2 regions of the Brevibacillus borstelensis genome follow, and region 2 is predicted to be linked to the other one. Evidence: riboswitches for the same ligand, from Rfam matches in the RefSeq annotation. Region 2 holds a riboswitch; the other holds the start of a gene.
The links. A riboswitch is a leader RNA that binds a small molecule or an ion and turns the genes downstream of it on or off. The one in region 2 is predicted to bind S-adenosylmethionine.

Region 1: it holds a riboswitch for S-adenosylmethionine, as region 2 does, so the genes downstream of both, metH (methionine synthase) here and V5G20_RS04580 (ABC transporter permease) in region 2, are expected to answer to the same signal.

What each region holds. Positions count from the first base shown of each region.
Region 1 is NZ_CP144922.1:3,587,476-3,590,892, reverse strand. Features, by position in the region: gene V5G20_RS17150 (hypothetical protein) at 1-462, opposite strand, end outside; partial or broken gene V5G20_RS17145 (AraC family transcriptional regulator) at 559-1,419, opposite strand; gene V5G20_RS17140 (YjcZ family sporulation protein) at 1,587-1,691, opposite strand; SAM riboswitch class I at 1,892-1,992, shown strand; gene metH (methionine synthase) at 2,094-3,417, shown strand, end outside.
Region 2 is NZ_CP144922.1:974,463-977,879, reverse strand. Features, by position in the region: gene V5G20_RS04590 (ABC transporter ATP-binding protein) at 1-79, opposite strand, end outside; gene V5G20_RS04585 (ABC transporter permease) at 93-1,040, opposite strand; gene V5G20_RS04580 (ABC transporter permease) at 1,045-1,977, opposite strand; SAM riboswitch class I at 2,094-2,198, opposite strand; gene V5G20_RS04575 (multicopper oxidase family protein) at 2,625-3,417, opposite strand, start outside.

The DNA.
Region 1 (3,417 bases), 2.6 Mb from region 2:
TATGATCGCATCGAGATCGCGAAACAGGTCGCGGGTCAGCGATTCTTTGTCTTCGGCAGCATTCCATTGCTGCTTGAACTGCTGCAGCTTCTCGAGCAGAGCCAACTCCGCCTCCGCGTCCTTTTCCAGATCGTGATTTTCACTCGGGTCGAATGGCATCAACCGCTCATCCGTGCCGCTGCGAAGATAGGCGGTTTTCCAGTTGTCCGGAAACTGATAAGCCTGCTCTCCGAACAGAATCGCGAGAACATCGTCCGATTCAAGCGGCAGGAAGTGGTCGAATTCGTCGCGCCTGCCCCCTTCGGACAGATTGATATGTGTAAAGGAATACCGGAGATAGTGTTGGCCATTTTCGCTGTCTTTCACGACAGAATATGTCTCGAAGTCGGTTTGTTCCAGTTCTTTTACCGTTTCGATACGCGATAGGAATTCGTGCTTGTCACAAGGGTGTAGTGGATCCAAAGCGTTTCGCTCCTTTGCTTGGCTTCGACCTCATCATAGCAAAAGGGGCATGGATTGACAATGAGCGGGGACAGCGGGCGGACTGGAGCTGGAACACTAGTCGATCGGTATGTAAATTTTTATTTTCATTTGATCCGGGTACACGGACTGGCGGACATCGGTTATTTCAAAATCAGGTCCTTCTCTTCGCTCGTAGTTGGAATTCGGAAGCCAGGTGCCGTAAATATAGGTTCTTGTATTTTGGACAGAGTCAATCACCCTGAATTCGGCGTATTTCCCTGCCGGAAGCAGACAGTGGACAAAGCCATCCTCCAGCTCGCCATCCAAGTTTTTTACTTCTTCGCCGACGATGAACGTAAAGTCGCCGTTATCCTGGAAATCGCACTAAATGCCGTATGCCATGTCAGGGGCGGCTTTGTTGGGAATCCGCATATAGTGTCCATTCCTTCCGAAATCGGCATAGAAGCGGGGAATGTCCTCAAAGTAGCGTTCGTTGTTCAGATTTGTCTTGTAGGCGTACCCGACGATGGCAATGCTGTTTAATTGCACAATGTTTGGTTTGTTCATGCTTATTTCTCCCTTTGCTCGTTTTTGATCATCCAAAAAATCCAGCTTCTTTTGCAGGGAAATAGGTATGTTCGCCTTTCGGAACTTGGCCGGGGTGATGCCGAAAGTAGCTTCAAAAGCACGGGTAAACGCCTCCTGGGAGCCGTACTGGCAGGCGATAGCCAGATCAAGGATGCTTGTTTGCGTCTGTTTCAACAAAACGGCGGCCTCGCTCAGCCTTCTTTTTCGTATGTACTCGTGAACCGAAAAACCGGAGATCGCTTGAAACAGCCGTTGAAAATGAAAGGCGGAAAAACAGGCTTCCGCGGCAATATCCGCGATATTCACCTCCTCTTGAAGATGCTTTTCGATAAATTCGATTGCGCATTGAATCCGCTCGTAGTGATCCATACCTGCCTCCATTTCCCAGATGTGCTACTCCTATTGTACAGCCGGGAAGACGATGTTTTTTGATAATCTGTGCCGATTTGGCAAGTGATTGCTTGATTTCTTCAAAGTGCACCTGTTGGACAAGAAAAAAGAAGCCTGGATTCCAGGCCCCTTTTTCAAGCAGCTGCTTAGCAGTCGTTATTGCACCCTACGATGACCAGCAGGATAAACAGAACGAGCACTAGGGCGAAGCTGTCACCGAAGATATTGTTTCCGCAGTAGGATGTACTCATGTCGTTTTCCTCCTTTCCGATATGCTTTAGTCTATACACGGGAGTCATGAAGAGTGTGGGCGATTGACTATATGGGGCAAATATGGGCGCCGGACTTGCGTGGATACGGACAATTTCTTCATTGACGCGGGGGAGGGGGGGGTGTTAAGATACTTTCAAACCTTGCAATTACTGGAACGAATCGAATAAAAAAGCGACATCTCTTATCCAGAGAGGCAGAGGGACTGGCCCGATGAAGCCTCGGCAACCGGAATTTTCAGGTGCCAATTCCAGCAAAGCCGTGTGCTTTGAAAGATGAGAGGATGCGTCAGGCGTATCGTATTCGCGGACAAATCCTCTTCTGCACACAGAAGAGGTTTTTTGTTTATCTGAGATGATCTGCTTTGAGAAAAGGAGTCTGCCATGAAACCGAATTTTCGCGAACAGCTTTACCGAAAAATTCTGATACTGGACGGCGCGATGGGAACAATGCTGCAGCAAGCCAACCTGACTGCCGAGGACTTCGGCGGAGAGGAATACGACGGCTGTAACGAGCTGTTGAACCTGACCCGGCCGGACGTCATTCGCTCGATCCATGAAAAGTACCTGGAGGCGGGTGCCGATATTATCGAGACGAATACATTTGGCGCTACGTCCATCGTCCTGGCCGAGTATGACGTGGCGGAAAAGGACCTGGAGATCAACATCGCCGCTGCCAAAATCGCTCGCGAGGCCGCAGATGCCTATTCCACGCCTGAGTGGCCTCGCTTTGTGGCAGGGGCGATGGGCCCGACGACCAAGACGCTTTCTTTGACGGGCGGGGTCACCTTTGACGAGCTGGTCGAGTCGTATTACCGCCAGGCAAAAGGGCTTTTGATCGGGGGAGCGGATGTGCTGCTTCTGGAAACCTCGCAGGATACGCTGAACGTAAAAGCGGGCGGCATCGGCATACGCAAGGCTTTTGATGAGCTGGGGACGGAAGTGCCGGTCATGCTTTCGGGGACGATTGAGCCGATGGGCACGACGCTGGCGGGACAAAACATCGAAGCGTTCTACGTCTCGCTTGAGCACCTCAAGCCTGTCAGCATCGGGCTGAACTGTGCGACCGGTCCCGAGTTCATGCGCGACCATATCCGCACGCTATCCGGTCTTGCAGACTGTGCCGTGAGCTGTTATCCCAATGCCGGTCTCCCGGACGAGAACGGCCACTATCACGAAACTCCGCAAGGGCTGGCGGCAAAAGTCAAGGCATTTGCCGAGCAAGGATGGCTCAATGTGGCGGGCGGATGCTGCGGAACCACGCCCGACCACATCCGGGCGATGGCCGAAGCCTTGAAAGACTGCAAGCCGCGTGCCCGGCAAGAGCATGCAGTCAGCGCCGTGTCCGGGATCGATGTCGTCTACGTGGAACAGGACAACCGCCCGCTGCTGGTCGGGGAGCGCACGAACGTCATCGGGTCCAAGAAATTTCGCGATCTGATCGCAGCCGGACAATACGAGGAGGCTTCCGATATCGCAAGGGCACAGGTGAAGCGGGGGGCTCATGTCATCGATATTTGTCTGGCCGACCCGGACCGCGACGAGTACGGCGATATGGAAAAATTCCTTCAATATATTGTGAAAAAAGTAAAGGCGCCTCTCATGATCGATTCCACGGATGCGCGCGTCATGGAGCTGGGGTTGAAATATTCCCAAGGGAAAGCGATTCTCAACTCGATCAACCTCGAAGACGGGCTCGAACGGTTCG
Region 2 (3,417 bases):
CCCCTCTCACTGCCTGCACCTCTCCGCCGTACGTGCGAAAGGAGACGCGCAGCTGGTCTACTTCCAACAATGGCTTCACGATGAACTCCCCCTCATTTCCTGATGCGCGGGTCCAGCGCGTCCTGCAGACCGTCCCCGAGCGCGTTGCACGCGAACATGGCAAGCGAAATCATGAATCCCGGAAAAAACAGCCGCCACCACTGCCCGCTCAGCACAACCGCCAGCGCGTCGTTGGCCATCGTTCCCCAACTGGCCGTCGGCGCTTGCACGCCCAGACCGAGAAAGCTGAGAAACGACTCGGCGAAGATCGCATGCGGAATCGTAAAGGTCAGGTTGACGATGATCACGCCAATCGTATTGGGCAGCAGATGCCTGATGATGATTTTGGCATGGGAGGTGCCCAGCTTTTCTGCCGCCAGCACAAACTCCTGCCGCTTGATCTGCATGAGCTGTCCTCTGACCAGGCGGGCCATGCCCACCCAGCCGGTCAGCGAAAGCGCAATAATGATCGTGGCGAGTCCCGGCTCCAGAACGACCATCAGCAGGATCACCACCAGCAGATACGGGATGCTGTAGAGAATTTCAGCCAGCCGCATCAGGATGTTGTCCACTCGGTCACCCAGCCTGCTCCTTCCTGCCATGTATCCGGAAATGCCGCCGATGCACACACCGATTACCAGGTCGATGGCCGCCGCCACCACACCGATAAACAAAGAGATGCGGCCGCCCATCCAGGTACGCGCCCACATGTCCCGGCCCAGATCGTCCGTTCCAAACCAGTGCTCGCCCGAGGGCGGCAGATTCCCCTGCGTCAACGACTGCTCATGCGGGCTGTGAGGAACGAGCATCGGTCCGAAGATCGAGAGCGCCACCACCGCCGCGAGCAGGAAGAACCCGAGTATCGCCAGCTTGTTGCGGCATACCCGCTGCCATACCTCCTGCCAATACCCGAGGCTGGGACGTTCCCGCTCTTCCCCGGCAAGCCGGCTTGGGTCGACAGGTCGAAACAGCGAATCCAGTTGTGTTGCCTGATTGGCCATAACGCTATCTCCCTCCGCTCGTCAATCTGATGCGCGGGTCAATCACCCGGTACAGCAGGTCGATGATGTACAAAGTAAAAATGAGCACAAAGCTGTAAAAAACAGTCATTCCCAAAATGACCGGATAATCGCGGTTAAAAATGCTTTCCACGAAGTATTTGCCAAGCCCCGGAATGGCGAAAATCTTTTCCACCACAAAGGTTCCGGTCATCAGGTTGGCAAACAGCGGACCGACAAAGGTAAGCACCGGCAGTATGGTATTGCGCATCCCGTGTCTGACGACGATGGAAAAGGTGCCAAGCCCTTTCGCCTCCGCCGTGCTTATGTATTCCTGCTGCCAGACTTCCAGCATGCTGGCTCGTACGAATCGGGCGATAATGGCAAGCGGCCCGATGGCGAGCGCAAGCGTCGGAAGAACCGAATGCTCCCAGCTCCCCCAAGCCGCGACGGGCAAAAGCTCCCATTTGACCGCCATGTATTTGATCAACAGCGGTGCCAGAATAAAACTGGGGACGGAAATCCCGACGATGGCCGCGAACATGGACAGAAAATCCAACGCCCGGTTTTGGTAGAGCGCCGCGACGATTCCGACTGTGATCCCACCTGCCAGCGCGACAAGAAACGCCTGGAGCCCCAGAACAGCCGAGGCGGGAAAGCCCTCCGCAATCAGCGTGTTCACGTCCCTTGTCTTGGACTGGATGGACGGCCCCAGGTCAAATTGCACCAAGCCTTTCAGATAGAGCAGGTACTGCATAGGGATCGGCTCATCCAGGTTGTACTGGGCCCGCATGTTTTTCACGACTTCTTCCGGAAGCATTTTGGCGTCAGACGCGAACGGGTCGCCCGGAATCAGGTGCATGATCACAAACGTCACCGTGACAATGATCCACAGCGTAACCAGCATGAGAAAGCCACGCTTGACCGCATAATGAAGCACGTTGTTTCCTCCTTTGTGCAATTGTAATACTAAGTAAATAAATACGAATACTATGGATTATACATACAGAAAGCCCCTCTCCAGAAAGAAGAGGGGCGATTTGTACGGTTCCCACCTTCTTATCTCTCAGAATAACTCCGCAGGATTTAGCACCGTAAGGTCCATCAGACCAAGGTTGCCGGGTTTCATCGGGCCAGTCCCTCCACCACTCTCGATAAGAATGTTTTATGAAGTTAAATTTCATTCACTAAATTCTTTTTTATCTTATCATTTTACTTGGATATGTCAATGCGGTTTTAGTGCATTTGATTTTTGTTTATTTGTTACAGCTTTCATAGAAATGGACAAAAAAATCAATTTACGAGATCTGACGATAGTTACTTTCTATCTTACTGGAATGTAATAAATATAAAAGCAATAGTGATCAATAGAAAAAGAACAAATAATATCCCAAACACTATACATGTGTTTGCTGCTTTTTTAAAACTTGTCAAATTGGAGTTATTCAAAGACTCGATAGAACTAAAGAAACTTTTCAATGCTCCTATTAAAAAAAGAAATGTAAAGAAAGAAAATAAATACAGCAATATCATCACTTTCCTTTCTTTCTTAACCTTATATGGCATTATCATCATGGAGTCAATCGCCTAATCCGGCAAATTCCCAGTCCTCGTCCCAACTTCATAAGAAGCCCGCACATGATCATACATAAGATGCAAAATCATGCCGGTCGCCGCATGATCCAGGTTATGGCAGTGGTCCATCCACATGCCCGGATTGTCCGCGACAAATGCGACCTCATACGATTCGCCGGGCAGCACGTTTAACGTATCGGTAAGCCATGGAGTCTTCACCTTCTCGCCGTTCTTCTTCAAAACCGTCATATGATGCCCGTGCAAGTGCATCGGATGCTCGGTCAAGCTTTTATTCACAAAGGTCGTTTTGACGCTATCGCCTTCTTTGACGACAAAAGTCGGCACCCGGGGATACACCTCTCCATTGATCGTCCACAAAAAATGAAACGTGCCGTTGTAAAATCCCATCTCGTTTCCGAGAATCATCTGGAATTCCCGATCGAATTTTTTCGCTGCCGTGACGTCATTTGTGACGGGCTTACCGTAATCGGACGGGTCGAACTCGGCAGATTCCGCCTTGAAGATCGGTTCCTCCGGAGGGGTTTCGGTATAAAAAATGATGCCAGGATTGCTCGTGTTCTTGTAATCGCCGAGTTTAAAGAGAACGGGACGGTCCGGCATCGTGAAGGTCACGTCGTATCTGCCGCCCGAACCAAGCCGCAACGCTGTTTGATCGGACAATGGCTGCGGGTCTTGAATCCGCATCCCGTCAATGCTCGTGATTCGGAAATCGGTCCCCTGCAGAAGATATTTTTGTGAAAGCTTATGCGTATTGATGATTCTCAGCTTTACTTTCTTCCCCGGC